Regions from separate parts of the Comamonas squillarum genome, predicted to be linked through region 1. Evidence: riboswitches for the same ligand, from Rfam matches in the RefSeq annotation. Region 1 holds a riboswitch; each other region holds the start of a gene.
The links. A riboswitch is a leader RNA that binds a small molecule or an ion and turns the genes downstream of it on or off. The one in region 1 is predicted to bind cobalamin.
Positions count from the first base shown of each region.

Region 2: it holds a riboswitch for cobalamin, as region 1 does, so the genes downstream of both, N4T19_RS14685 (ABC transporter substrate-binding protein) here and N4T19_RS09455 (TonB-dependent receptor domain-containing protein) in region 1, are expected to answer to the same signal.
Region 3: it holds a riboswitch for cobalamin, as region 1 does, so the genes downstream of both, N4T19_RS04470 (TonB-dependent receptor) here and N4T19_RS09455 (TonB-dependent receptor domain-containing protein) in region 1, are expected to answer to the same signal.

Region 1 is NZ_CP104377.1:2,019,535-2,024,332, forward strand. Features, by position in the region: gene N4T19_RS09445 (bifunctional adenosylcobinamide kinase/adenosylcobinamide-phosphate guanylyltransferase) at 1-92, opposite strand, end outside; gene N4T19_RS09450 (cobyrinate a,c-diamide synthase) at 103-1,524, opposite strand; gene N4T19_RS09455 (TonB-dependent receptor domain-containing protein) at 1,547-3,445, opposite strand; cobalamin riboswitch at 3,530-3,774, opposite strand; gene N4T19_RS09460 (PspA/IM30 family protein) at 3,814-4,029, shown strand; gene N4T19_RS09465 (cell division protein ZapA) at 4,029-4,448, shown strand.
Region 2 is NZ_CP104377.1:3,167,140-3,171,937, reverse strand. Features, by position in the region: gene N4T19_RS14695 (F0F1 ATP synthase subunit epsilon) at 8-424, shown strand; gene N4T19_RS14690 (GNAT family N-acetyltransferase) at 476-1,024, opposite strand; cobalamin riboswitch at 1,071-1,296, shown strand; gene N4T19_RS14685 (ABC transporter substrate-binding protein) at 1,558-2,580, shown strand; gene N4T19_RS14680 (FecCD family ABC transporter permease) at 2,605-3,675, shown strand; gene N4T19_RS14675 (ABC transporter ATP-binding protein) at 3,672-4,475, shown strand; gene N4T19_RS14670 (pseudoazurin) at 4,524-4,798, shown strand, end outside.
Region 3 is NZ_CP104377.1:947,381-952,178, reverse strand. Features, by position in the region: gene N4T19_RS04475 (LysR substrate-binding domain-containing protein) at 4-948, shown strand; cobalamin riboswitch at 1,045-1,315, shown strand; gene N4T19_RS04470 (TonB-dependent receptor) at 1,556-3,592, shown strand; gene N4T19_RS04465 (ABC transporter substrate-binding protein) at 3,605-4,705, shown strand; gene N4T19_RS04460 (FecCD family ABC transporter permease) at 4,702-4,798, shown strand, end outside.

The DNA of each region.
Region 1 (4,798 bases):
AGCTCGGCCTGGCGTGATTTGCCCGATTTCTGCCCGCCCAGCAGCAAGAGCTTCAGCGGCGCTCCATCAACGTGGAAAAGAGAGTCATCCATGCCGCGCATCTTAGGCGTTCAACGCCTCACGGTGCCAGGCCTGCGGATCGACCACCGGCATGTCCACCCCCAGCAAGGCCGCTACGGCCTGCGGGCACGAGGGAAACCAGGCATGGAAATAGCTCGCATGGATGCTGCCCTGCTGGTAGACGGCTTCGCCCTTGCCGCTCTCGGCCGCCTGGCCCGGGCGGCTGCTGCGCGCCACTTCCAGGGCCTCACTCTGCAGTTTGGAATAGTGAAAGGTATGGCCGCGCAGCATGCCCCAGGGCGTCAGCAGCTGCTGCATGCCCAGACCCGCCAGGCGCTGGTGCATCACGGCCTGCGCTGGCAGCAAGCCCCACAAGCTGTGCCAGCGGCTGTCCAGGTCGGTCAGCCCCTCGGCCAGTGCCACCATGCCGCCGCATTCGGCCCAGACGGGTTTGCGCTGTTCCAGGTGCGCCTGCAGATCCAGCTGCAAGCCGGCATTGGCCTTGAGCGCGGGCAGGTGCAGCTCCGGGTAGCCGCCAGGCAGCCACAGCGCATCGCAGGCGGGCAGGCGGTCGCCTGCGATCGGCGAGAAAAAGGCCAGCTCGGCGCCCATGGCCTGCAGGCATTCCAGATTGGCGGTGTAGATAAAGCTGAAAGCGGCATCGCGGGCGACGGCAATGCGGCGCCCGGCCAGCCAGGCGGGCACCGGGGCGGCAACAGCAGGCGCGGTAAAGGCCACCGTCCAGCGCTGCTGCCACTCCTGCCAGCTCAGCTGGCCCAGCGGCGTTTGCGCCAGCACGTCGGCGGCGGCATCCAGGCGCTCGGCAGCGTCGTGCAGCTCATGGGCTGCCACCAGGCCCAGGTGGCGCTCGGGCAGCAGGTTGGCGCGCGGTTTCGCAGCATCGAGGCTCACCTGGTGCATCGCGCCCAGCCACAGTGCCGGGTCGCGCAGGCCGCTGCGCAGCATCTCACCGTGGTGGGCAGTGGCCACGCGGTTGGCCAGCACACCGGCCAGCTGCAGGCCTGGGTCATAGTGCTGCAAGCCATGGGCAATGGCGCCAAAGGTAGCGGCCATGGCCGATGCATCGACCACCACCACAGCGGAGATGCCCAGCGACTTGGCCAGCTCGGCCGCGCTGTTGGCACCATCGAACAGGCCCATCACGCCTTCGATCAGCAGCACATCGTTGCTTTGCGCGGCCTGAAACAGGCGTGCGCGCACATCCACTTCACCGTTCATCCAGCGGTCCAGCGCATGCACGGGCTGGCCGCTGGCCAGGCGCAGCCACTGCGGATCGAGAAAATCCGGGCCGCATTTGAACACCTGGACCCGCCGGCCCTGGCGGGCATGCAGGCGCGCCAAGGCTACCGTCACCGTGGTCTTGCCCTGGCCCGATGCGGGCGCCGCAATCAGCAGTGCCACGCAAGCGGCCGTTGGGCGGTCCTGAACCGTCGTGTCTGTCATGGCTGGCTTATCCCCTCTGCGCTCAGCGCGGCATCCACTTCACACCCACATACACGCTGCGACCTTCGGTGGCATAGGTGCGTGCGGTCTGGTAGCGCTTGTCGGCCAGGTTGTTGATACGGGCGATCAGGTTCACATCCTTGGCCACCTCGGTCTGCGCTGACAGGTTGAACAAGGTGTAGCCGCCCAGCACATTGATGTTGGCGGCATTGTCAAAGCGCTTGGCGCTGGTCTGCAGGTCGGCCGCCCAGGTCCAACCGGCTGCACGCGTCTCGGCGCCCAGGGTGGCATAGCGCTTGGCGCGGCGCGCCAGCAGCTTGTCGTTTTCGGTATCGCGCGGGTTCTGGAAGTCGACCGAGCCGTGCAGGTTGAACGCGCCCAGCTTGGTCGTGGCCGCCAAGGTGATGCCTTCCAGGCGTGCCTTGCCCACATTGGCATAGCAGCCGAATGCGCTGTCGCAGCTGCCGGGCGACGAGAAGTTGATCAGGTTGGTGACCCGGTTGCGGTAGGCCGTGGCCGAGAAGCTGTCGGCACCCTGCGCCCAGCGCAGGCCCAGCTCGGCATTGCGGCTTTTCTCGGGCTGCAGCGATGCGTCGCCGTATTCGCTAAAGCGCTGGTAGAGCGTGGGCGCGCGGAAGGCCGTGCCTACCGTCGCGGTGGCGCGCCAGTTTGCCGCAAAGGCATAGCCATAGGCAGCGCTGCCGGTGGTCTTGCCGCCAAACTCGCTGTCGTCATCCCGGCGCAGGTTCAGCTGCACCGTGTGCGGGCCGGAGTTCAGGCCATAGCCCAGCGCCAGCGCATTCTGGTGGCGGTCGCGGTCAATGCCGCCATTCGTCAGCGCGTCGTCACGCCGCTCAAGTGCGGCCGTCAAGGTGTGGACGCCCAGGCGCCAGGTATTTTGGAACAGGTAGTTATGCAGGCGCGTGTCCGTCTGGTAGGGCGAGGGCCGGGTCTCGTAATAGTCGCGCGACTGGCTGAACTGCAGCTTGGTGCTGTAGTGCTCGGTCCACTGCGCCTGCCAGTTCAGGCCCAGCGCAAACATCTTGTTGAGGCTGCGGTCGTCCTCGGTCAGGCTGCTGTCGTAGCCCGAGTTCACATCGCTGGCCAGCAAGGTGGCTTCGAGCCGGTGCTGGCCGTTGAGCTGGTAGCCCAGGCGGCCGCTGACCGCATTGCTGCGGTAGTCGTCCTCGTCTGGGTTGGCGGTGGCCACGGTGCGGGCATTGAAGCCATCGGTCTGCGAGCGGTTCAGACCCAGCGCGTAATCCCAGCCGTCGGCGCCGCCGGAGATACCGGCCTCGGCCGTGAACGTGCCCCGGTTGCCAAAGCCCAGGCCGACATAGGGCTGGGGCGCGCCCTCACCTTTCTTGGTGAAGATCTGCACTACGCCGCCCATCGCGTCCGAGCCGTAGACGGCAGCGGCCGGGCCGCGCAGCACTTCGATGCGATCGATCAGCGCCAGCGGAATCGATTGCCAGGAGGCGCCGCCAGTCGATTGCGAGTCCATGCGCACGCCGTCGACATAGACAGCGGTAAAGCGCGAATCGGCGCCACGCATGAACACGCTGGTCGTCGTGCCCGGCCCGCCGTTGCGCGAAATCTGGATGCCCGGCACGCGCGCGAGCACATCGGCCACGCTGCCCGGGCCCTGGCGCTCGATGGTCTGCGCATCGATGATAGACATGTCGGCCACCAGATCGGACAGCGGCTGCTCGATGCGGTTGGCGGTCACCACCATCTCTTGCAGGTTTTTACCCTCTGTTTCCAGGGCGGCTGGGGCCTGCTGCGCCTGTGCTGGCAGCGCAAACAGGGGCAGCGCCGCTGCGATGGCCAAGGCCAAAAAACGGGGGGTATGGAGGGTGCGCGAGCGGGGCGCAAGCGCGGGACGCGCGAAGGGGCGTGTCGAAAAAGCAGAGGAAAACATGCACTGAGTTGGTGATGAACCACCCCGCGCCAGCCTCCCCGCCGGCAATGGGGAACACGGAAGCCGCGGCAAGGCCTCAGCCACGCGCCTCCACTATTGTTGGCCGGTATCCGGGCTGGCGATGACACAGCACACGCCTTCCCAAACACTTGTTCAAGGTATTCAGTGGCATAGTGGTGGCTGTGGATGGCGCAAAAGCCAACCATCGCTTACCGTTGCGGGGGCAGCGCAGGTTGCGTAAGGCTTGTAGGGCACAAGCGGCGCTCCTGCTTCCCGTTGAACTGCCCCCATGTGAACCACTGGGGCGAGCACCAACGGGTACAATTTTAGCGTTAAACCCATTGCGCACTTAAGAAGACTGTCTCTCTATGGCCACTACGCCTTCTATGGATCTGATGCTTGAGCGGGTGGAGGCACTGCTGAGCCGTCATGAGGCTTTGCAACGCGCCCACGCCCAATTGCAAGAGCAAGTCACCACCCTGACCCAGGAGCGCGACTCCCTCCAATCGCGCCTGACAGCGGCCCGCGCCCGCGTGGATGCACTGATCGAACGCCTGCCCAAGACCTTTGACCAGGACGAATGATGAAACAGCTGGAAGTACACATCATGCAGCAAAGCTATATGCTGGGCTGCCCCGAAGGCCAGGAAGCACGTCTGCTGGCTGCCGTCAAGCATGTCGATGAGGCCATGAGCGGCATCCGCGACGCGGGCAAGATCCGTGGCCGCGAGCGCATCGCTGTGCTGGCGGCCCTCAATGTCGCTTTTGACCTGCTTGATTTGCAAGTGCAAAACAGCCAGCTCAGCCAGACCGCAGACGCCCTGCAAGCGCAAGCTGCTGCGCAGTCTGCCGCGATGGTTGAGGTCCAGGCCCAGACCGCCCCTGGGGACCAGGCGAGCCTGGACTGGGATGCGCCCCGTGTGCAGTCGGTGATGCAACGGCTGGACGCGGCGCTGGCGCCGGCCCCCGCGCAACCGGCCGACACCCTGGGCACCAGCGCTTGAGGCACTGCCGCGAGCAGGCGCCAACACCAGATTGCCGCGCCATGCAATGCCTGGCTGCAAAATATCACGCCACCCATTGCTCAATCTGGCTAACCAGCTATCTTTTTTGACCAATCCAGGCACATTGAATTGCAGTTTTGGTGGGTGCGGCAGGCGCGAGCGATTACAATGAAAGCGTTCGCAGCCCTGCTGGACTTTATAGTTCCTTGAACCAATGCTCTACGAGCACGGGCTTGGTACATTACCTATTGAGCGTGATCGTCTCGCGTCAGATGAACCCAACGATAGGTTGCCCTCGCCCACCTGAACCCCCGGTTCAGGATGACGGTCCAGTGGATCCGCTGCGAACA
Region 2 (4,798 bases), 1.1 Mb from region 1:
ATCAAAGATGAACACCTTCCACGTTGATGTGGTCAGTGCTGAAGAATCCATCTTCTCCGGCGAAGCCCGCTTTGTGGCTTTGCCTGGTGAAATGGGCGAACTCGGTATCTACGCCCGCCACACGCCGTTGATCACCCGCATCAAGCCGGGTTCGGTGCGCATTGAGAAGGCCGACGGCGGCGAAGAGTTCATCTTCGTGGCTGGTGGCATTCTCGAAGTGCAACCCGACTGCGTGACCGTGCTGTCCGACACCGCTGTGCGCGGCAAGGACCTGGACGAGCAAAAAGCGGTTGAAGCCAAGCAAAAGGCTGAAGAAGCCCTCAAGAACGCCAAGGGCGAGCTTGACCTGGCCAAGGCCCAATCCGAGCTGTCCGTCATGGCCGCCCAGATTGCCGCCCTGCAAAAATACCGCAAGAAGCGCTGATCCGCTGTTTGCGCAACTGCCACAGGAAAACCACCGCATGCGGTGGTTTTTTTACGCCCGTACCGGATGCGTCGGAGCAGGCCCCGTCTGCAGCACCTGCTGCATATGGATGGTTTGCCACAGCGGGTCGGCATCCTGGTGCAGGGTGATAAAACCCTGGCGCTGCCAGAAGGTTTGCGCGCCTGGCAAAAAAGGATGCGTGTGCAGGTAGAGCCGCTGCACACCCTGCTGCAGCGCCCGCTGACGCAGCTGCGCGAACAGCACGCCAGCCAGGCCTTGCCGGCGCCAGGCCGGGTCCACATACAAGCGCACCACCTCGGCGGTGCCTGCACTGGGCACGGTCAGATGGGCAAAGCGCCCGTCATAGGCGCGGTAGGCAATGCTGCCGATGACGCTGTCGCCCTGCCAGGCCGCCAGCATGCAGCCGCCGGGCGATGCGTAGACCGAGGCAAAGTCGCGCAGGTCGGCCTGCGGCGTGTTGGTATCGACCCGATCGCCAAACATGGTCTGGCGCGCCGCCTGCAAAAAGGCCGCCACCGGCGCGAGATGTTCAACGCGGCGGATGCCGTATGCGCTGGGTGTAGTGGGTGGGTGGTTCATGGCCATCAAACGGCCTGCAGCTTAGCATGCAGGCCCTGTAAATCGGCTACAGTACAGCCACTTTGGTTTCGCAAGAACATGCGCACGGCAGGGTGCCGGGGCATGAGGGAATCCAGGGAGCGCGAGCCGGCAGCCAGCGCCCCCAAACGGAACTGCCCCCGCAACTGTAGGCCACGAGCAGGCCATCCATGCGCCACTGAACTGCGGTTCGGGAAGGCGATGGTCTGCGCAGACCGGCCAGTCAGGAGACCTGCCAAGGTCATGCATTCACAACCCACTGGCAAGCCCCTGGTTTGCACAGAGAAACAGGCATGCCACCGGTTTGCGCGCTGCAAGGCGAACATCGCAAACGCCGGTGATGCAAACCCATTCATGGCGGATGTGCGTGTGTTTTGATCATGACCGGCGGGGTGTCCGGGCGGTGAGCAGCGTCTCGTCTGCGCAAGCCTGTCCTGGCTCCACCGGGCAGCGCCCCGCACCGGATCGGCTCGCACGGCCCGCATGCCCAGCCTCTACCTGGAGAGACGATTCCGATGCCTGTTCGCCGTTTTGCGCTGCCTGCCCTGTTGGCTACCTGTGTATTCACCTCGCTGTCCGCCTGGGCTGCCCCTTATCCGATGCAGCTGCAAAACTGCGGCTACGCGGTGTCCCTCAAGCAGGCGCCCGCCTCGGTCGTCACCATCGGCCAGGCCGGCACCGAGATGCTGTATGCGCTGGGTCTGGGCGACAAGCTGGTGGGCACCTCGCTGTGGTTCAACGCCGTGCTGCCCCAGTTCAAGGCGATCAATGACAAGGTGCCACGCCTTGCGGACAACGACCCGAGCTTCGAGTCGGTGATCGGCAAGCGCCCGGCACTGGTGGTGTCGCAGTTCGAGTGGATGGTCGGCAAGGACGGCGTCGTGGGCACGCGCGAGCAGTTCCATGACCTGGGCATTGCCACCTATGCGATGCCCTCCGACTGTGAAGGCAAGAACAACCTCAAGGGCGCCGATGGCACCCGCACCGCGGCCTACGATGTGCAGGCGCTCTACAAGAGCATCACGCAACTGGCGCAGCTCTTTGATGTGCAGCCCCAGGGCGAGCGCCTGGTCAAGGACCTGCGCGAGCGCCAGGCCAAAGCGGTCGCCAAGGTCCAGGCGGCGCAGCAGCCGAACCTCTCGGCTGCGCTGTGGTTCTCCAGCGCCGATCTGGCCATCGACCCGTATATGGCTGGTAAGAATGGCGTTGCCGGCTACATGCTGCAGACCTTGGGCCTGCGCAATATCGTCGACTCGTCCGAAGAATGGCCCACCGTGGGCTGGGAGACGATTGCCAAGGCCAACCCCTCGGTCCTGGTGATCGCCCGCATGGACCGCCGCCGCTTCCCTGCGGACGACTACCAAAAGAAGCTGGAGTTTCTGAAGAAGGATCCGGTCACCCAGCACATGGATGCGGTCAAGAACAACCGCATCGTCATTGTTGATGCCGATGCGCTGCAAGGCTCGATCCGCCTGGTCGATGGCATGGAGCAGATCAGCGATGCGGTACGCAAGCTCGGCCCAGCGGCCGCGCGTTGATCAGCCGCTGATGCAAGGCTCTGCATGATGGTGGCAACGGCATCAGCGCGCCCATCGGCGCTGCGCAGGCCGCTGCATGGGGCCGCCTGGTGCCTGGGCGCGGCACTGGCGCTGCTGCTGAGCGTGGCGCTGGGCATCGCCATTGGCGAGACGGCGCTGTCGCCCAGCCTGGTGCTGCAGGTGGTGGCCAACAAGCTGGCCGGTGCCCACTACGCCATCGATCCCATCAGCCAGGGCATTGTCTGGAACTACCGCCTGCCCCGCGCGCTGGTGGCGGCCAGCTGCGGCGCGGGCCTGGCGGTCTCGGGCGTCATTTTGCAATCGCTGCTGCGCAATGCGCTGGCCGAACCCTATTTGCTCGGCATCTCTGCCGGGGCCTCCACCGGCGCAGTGCTGGTGACCGTCGTGGGCATCGGCGCGGGCGCCATCTCGATGACCGTGGGCGCCTTTTTTGGCGCGCTCTGCGCATTTGCACTGGTCGCCCTGCTGGCCCACGCCGCCGGCAGCGGCGGGCTGCGCAACAGCGGCCAGATTGTGCTGGCCGGCATTGCGGGCTCGCAGCTCTTCAATGCGCTGACCTCGCTCATCATCACCAAGTCGGGCAGTGCCGAGCAGGCCCGGGGCATCATGTTCTGGCTGCTGGGCAGCCTGAGCGGCGTGCGCTGGCCCGATACCGTGCTCACGGCCTGCATCGCGATCACCGGTTTGCTGCTGTGCCTGCTGCATACGCGCGCGCTCGATGCCTTCACCTTTGGCAGCGAATCGGCGGCCGCGCTGGGCGTGCCGGTGCGCCGTGTGCAACTGGTGCTGCTGCTGGCCGCGGCGCTGATGACGGCCGTCATGGTCTCCATCGTTGGCGCGATCGGCTTTGTCGGCCTGGTGATTCCACATGCCGCGCGCATGCTGGTCGGCGTCAGCCACCGGCGACTGGTGCCTGCCAGCGCGATGATGGGCGCGGTGTTTCTGATCGCCGCCGATGTGCTCTCGCGCACCCTGATCCGGGGCCAGGTGCTGCCCATTGGCGTCATCACCGCCCTGGTCGGGGCGCCGGTGTTTGCCGTCATCCTGCTCCAAAGCCAGCGGAGGCGCGGATGACGGCGGCACCTCTGGTCACGGCGGATCAACCCGTGTTGCAGGCCTGTGCGCTGGGCCTGCGCCTGCAGGGCCGGCCGGTTGTCGAGCAGCTCAGCCTGCCGGTGCAGCGCCACGAAATGCTGGGGCTGATCGGCCCCAACGGCTCGGGCAAATCCAGCCTGCTGCGCTTGCTCGCCGGTGTGATCCGGCCCAACGAGGGCCAGGTGCTGCTGCAGGGTCAGCCGCTGCACAAGAGGGGGCGCCGCGCCATTGCGCGCGAGCTGGCCCTGGTGGCGCAGATGGCCGAGACGCAGGATGCCATCAGCGTTGAAGACGCGGTGGCGCTGGGGCGCACGCCCTGGCTGTCGGCGCTGCAGCCTTTTGCCGCGCAGGACTGGGAGGCCGTGCAGCAGGCCCTGGATGCCGTGGGCATGGCGGACCGCCGCCACAGCGCCTGGCACAGCCTCTCGGGCGGCGAGCGCCAGCGCGTACACATCGCACGCGCGCTGGCGCAGCAGCCCGGTGTGCTGCTGCTCGATGAGCCCTGCAACCACCTCGATATCCACCAGCAGCTGTCGCTGATGGCCTTGATCCGCGCCTTGCCCGTCACCAAGGTCGTGGCCCTGCATGACCTGAACCAGGCGCTGGCCTGCGACCGGCTGGCCGTCATGCAGCAAGGCCGGCTCGTTGCGCTGGGCAGGCCCGAGCAGGTGCTCGATGCCGCGCTGCTGGCGCAAGTTTTTCGCGTCGAGGCCAGCGCGCTGGTCGACCCCTGGGACGGCAGCCGCGTGCTGCGTTTTCGCCCGCTTTCTTCTTCCTGACTGTGAGCCGATATGCCCACCCTGAACCACCGAATCTGGCTACCTGTTGTGTTGAGCAGCTTGCTGTGCAGCCAGGCGGGCGCAGAGACTTTTGAAGTCAAGATGCGCAACCGCAGCGCCACCGGCGCAATGACCTATGAGCCCGAGTTTTTGCAGATCAAGCCGGGCGACAAGGTCAAGTTCCTGGCCAGCAGCAGCGGTCACGATGCGGTCAGCATCCCGGGCATGGCGCCCGCCGGTGCCAAGCCCTTCAAGGGCAAGATCAACGAGGAGATCGAGGTCAGCTTTGATGCCGCAGGTTTGTATGGCGTGCAGTGCCTGCC
Region 3 (4,798 bases), 1.1 Mb from region 1:
TCCATGAAATACAAGCTCCCGCCCCTGCAGCCACTGCGCGTGTTCGAGTCCGTCTACCGCCATGGCTCGATCCGCAAGGCGGCCGACGAGCTGTGCCTGACGCCACAGGCCGCCAGCCAGCAACTCAAGCAATTGGAAAGTGCGCTGGATGTGCAACTTTTCGAGCGCGGCGCGCGGGGCCTGGCGGCCAGCGCCGAGGCGCAGACCTTGTACCACTATGTGGAGCAGGGGCTCGATGCACTGAGCCAGGGGCTGGAAGCCGTGCGCTCCCACTACAAGGCTGCGCAGTTCCATATCCAGGTCAGCCCATACTTTGCAACCCAGTACCTGATCCGCTCGCTGCCCTCGTTCACCAAGGATTACCCGGAGCTCGATCTGCGCATCTCCATCGGTGTGGAGCTGCCTTCGTTCGATAGCGGCGATCTGGATGCAGCCATTGTCTGGGGCTACGGCGGTGTGGACCACCTCGATGAAACGCCGCTGCTCGAAGACCTCAAGGTGATCGTGGCTGCGCCGCAGCTGCTGGCCGAGCACCCGGTGGAGACAGCGCAGGATTTGCCGCACCACCGGCTGATATCGCCGCTGACGCACAACAGTCTGTGGCAGGACATTTATGCGATGCTGGGCCTGGAGCCCGGCGGCAAGCATGTCAGCCCCATGCTGCTGCACACGCACGATGCGATGCTGCAAGCCGTTCTCAGCGGGCAGGGCGTGGGCCTGCTGTCCTATGTCGATGCGCTCAGCTATATCCACAGCGGCAAGCTGCTCGCACCCTTTGGGGCCGAGCTGCTGCGCCAACTGCCGATGGACAGAACGCCCAAGTTCCACCTCTACACCCGCCGGGGCGGGGGAGAGCGCCCAATCCAGGCCAGCTTTCGGCAGTGGCTGCTGGGCCAGCTGCGCAGCACTGACTTCATCGGCTATGCGACGCGGCTGCCGCAGGGCTGATACAGCCACTGGGGCATGCGCTGTATCGCCCAGCTGACACAGGCCATGGCCAAAAGGCACTGCCCGGGCTTGCGGCTGGTACACTGGCTGCGCTTTGAAAAAAGCCTATCTACAGGTGCTCGCATGCGAGTGAAACGGGAACAAGGTCGGGAGTGCGCTCCCCCAAGCCTTGGCTGCCCCCGCAACGGTAGACAGGAAACGTAGCCGATGCGGCCCGCTCCCACGCGGGCCCAGTCACTGGGGTTGAGAGAGTGTCCACGCCTGCCAGGCAATAAGACACCCGCACCCTGGGAAGACCGGCTACCGGGTCAGCGCCTGCGCTGCACCGCCTGTAAGCCCGGAGACCGGCCTGTTCCTAGTCGCAGTGCGCGCTGTGCCTCTGGCCAGCACGTGCTCTCTCAACTGTCTGCGGGGTGTGGACGGCGGTTCTTCGCGCGACCCCGTCTTGGGGGGTGACCGCGTGCAGTGCAGCCCCCGCATCAGGCAGTTAGCGCCTTTTGTTCAAATGACTGCAGTTCCTTTTCCGAAAAACCGGCTCCTGGCCGCCCAGCGGCTCTCTTCCTCCTTGCGCCTGGTTGGCAGCTCCTGTGTTCTGTGTTTGCCCGCCTTGGGCATCACAGTAGCCCATGCCCAAGAAGCCTCACTGCCTGAAGTGGTGGTGAGCGACCAGCGCAGCGAGCCCAATGCGCTCCAGCTGCCGTCGACCTCGGCGAGCAAGCTGGCCGTGCCGCTGCAGGACCTGCCCGCCAGTGTCAGCTCGGTCTCGGCCGTGCAGGTGCAAGAGCGTGCCGACTACGAGGTGGTCGATGCCGTGGGCCGCAGCGTGGGCCTGAGTGCCAATGGCACGCCTGGCAATGGCGGGCTGTCGTTCTCCAGCCGGGGCTTTACCGGTGTGAACTCGGTCGGCGTGGCCGAAGACGGGCTGAGCCTGGGGGTTGCAGCCGGCACCGTGGCCTATCCCAATTCCAGCTGGGGCTATGAGCGCATTGATGTGCTGCGCGGCCCCGCATCGCTGATGTACGGCAGCGGCACCATGGGCGCCACGGTGAACGCGGTGCGCAAGGAACCCAGCCGCAGTACATCGACCGAATTGCTGCTGGGCGCTGGCTCCCACGGCACCGCCCGCGCGGGCCTGGGCAGCACCGGCGCGCTGAGCGACAGCCTGAGCTACCGCCTGGATGTTTACGGCGATCGCACCGATGGCGAGCGCCAACTGGGCAACAGCGACAGCAAGAAGATCATGAGCGCCATCCGCTGGCAGGCGAGCAGCGATCTGCGCCTGGACCTGACGGCCGATGTCAGCGACCAAAGGCCCGAGCGCTACTTTGGCACCCCGGTGGTCGATGGCAAGCCGGTGGCGGCGCTGGGCGACCGCAATTTCAACTTTCTCGACAGCGACATCCACTACAAGGACCAGCGCTACAAATTGAGGGCCGAGTGGAATGTGAGCGAGGCGCTGGTGCTGCGCAACGAGACCTACCATATGAAGGCCGACCGCCACTGGAAGAACATCGAAGGCTATGACTACGATGCCAGCACGCGCACGGTTCACCGCTACGACTACCTGGAGATCGGCCACGACCTGGAGCAAAGCGGCAACCGCTTAGGCGCCGTTTTCAAGCCCGGCCAGCATGAGATAGCGATGGGCTGGGATGTGTCGCAGGCCAAGTTCACCGCGCTCAACAGCTCGCCCTATACCGGTGAATCCGATGTGCCGCTGACCGGTGGCACCAGTGGCTACTGGGACAGCCCAGACCCTTACAAGCCGCGCATGACCTCGCGCATCCGCCAAAACGCCTTCTACCTGGAAGACGCCTGGAAGCTGGGCGAGCAGTGGCTGCTGATGGCCGGCCTGCGCCGCGACCTCTATGATTTTGACCGCATGGATTTGCTGAGCCAAGCCCGCTTTGACAAGACCTTGGGCGGCACCTCCTGGCGCCTGGGCCTCACGCACAAGCTGGGCCAGCACACCAGCATGTATGCGCAAGTCAGCACAGGCCATGACCCGGTCAACAGCCTGCTGTCGCTGACCCAGTCGCAAACCGGCTTTAGCTTGAGCAAAGGCCGCCAGGTGGAAGTGGGCATCAAGCAGCAGCTGCCCAATGGCCAGGGCGAATGGACTCTGGCGGTCTTCGATATCCGCAAGAAAGACATCATCACCCGCGATCCGGACCGCCCCGCGCTGTCGATCCAGGGCGGCAAGCAGTCGTCCAAGGGGATCGAGCTGGCAGGCAGCTGGCGGGCGACCAAGGCCTGGCGCTTCGAGGGCAACCTGGGCTATGCGGATGCCCAGTTCGACGAGCTGCTCGAAGGCGCCACAGCCATTGACCGCGCTGGCAACCAGCCGGCCAATGTACCGCGCTACACGGCCAATGCCTGGGCCCATTACCAGACGGGCGATTGGCGCGCATCGCTGGGCCTGCGCCATGTTGCCAGCCGCTACACCAGCAATGCCAATACCGCGCAGCTGCCCGCCTACACGGTGGCCGATGCGGTGCTGGGCTGGAACCTGAACCGCACAACCACCTTGAACCTGGTGGGCCGCAATCTGGCCAACAAACGCTATGCTGCATCGTCCTACGGCTCGCAATGGCTGATGGGCAATGGCCGCAGCTTTGAGCTAATGGCCCATCTGCGTTTCTGAGCAAGGTAGAGCATGACCACAAGCGCTTCCCGGCAAACCCTGCGTGCCCTGGCGGCAGCTGCTGCCCTGGTGCTGACCGGCTGCGACCGGCCAGGGGGCCAGCAGCCGCCCAGCCGCCCCAGCCAGGCGGCGGCCATCCCCATGGCCGAAGCGGCAGCAGTGCCCGCAGGCCTGCGGGCTGCGCCGTTGGAGATCGATGTCTGCGGCCAGCCCCAGCGCTATGACCGGGTGCCGCAGCGTGCCATCACGCACGATGTGAACATCACCGAGATGTTCCTGTTTCTGGGCCTGGGGCCCAGGCTGGTCGGCTACTCGGGCATACCGTCGCGCAAGGAAATCAGCCCCGAGCTGATGACCCAGCTCGCCCAGGTGCCCAAGCTGTCATCGCAGGACATGAACCTGGAAAACATGCTCGAGGCCCGCGCCGACTTTGTGTTTGGCGGCTGGAGCTATGGCTTTCGCCCCGGCGGGGTGACGCCCGAGCTGCTGGCCCAGCATGGCGTGGCAAGCTATGTGCTGTCCGAGTCCTGCATCCATGTGCAAAAGCGCGAGCGTGTGGCGCTGGGCGACACCTTGGCAGACCTGCGCAATGTGGCGCGTATCTTTGCTATCGAAGCCCAAGCGCAAGGGCAGATTGACAAATTGCAGGCCTCGATCGACCAGCTGGCCGCGCAGATGCAGGGCAATACGCACAGGCCGCGCGTCTTTGTGTTTGACAGCGGCGAGAAGATACCCACGACCGTGGGCGGTTTTGGCATGCCCCAGGCCATGCTCGATGCCGCAGGCGGCAGCAATATCTTTGCCGACATCGCCAGCAACTGGCCCAAGGGCAACTGGGAGGATGTGATCACCCGCGATCCGGAATGGATCATCATCATCGACTATGGCCGGCCCAGCGCCCAGGGCAAGATCGATTTTCTGCGCGCCAAGCCTGAGCTGGCTGGGGTGTCTGCGATCCGCGAGCAGCGCTTTTTTGTCATCAGCTATGCCGAAGCCACCCCAGGCCCGCGCAATGTGCATGTGGCCCAGCGCCTGGCTGCCGCCCTGCACCCGGATCGCCGTATCACCGTGGACTCCGTTCCCTGGCTGCCTGCAGCGGAGCCCAAGCCGTGAGCCATGCGCCGGGCTGCGACGGCCTGCATGAACGCCAGCGGCGCGCGCCCTGGTCCTTGGCGCTGTGCCTGCTGCTGCTCTTGGCCCTGCTGC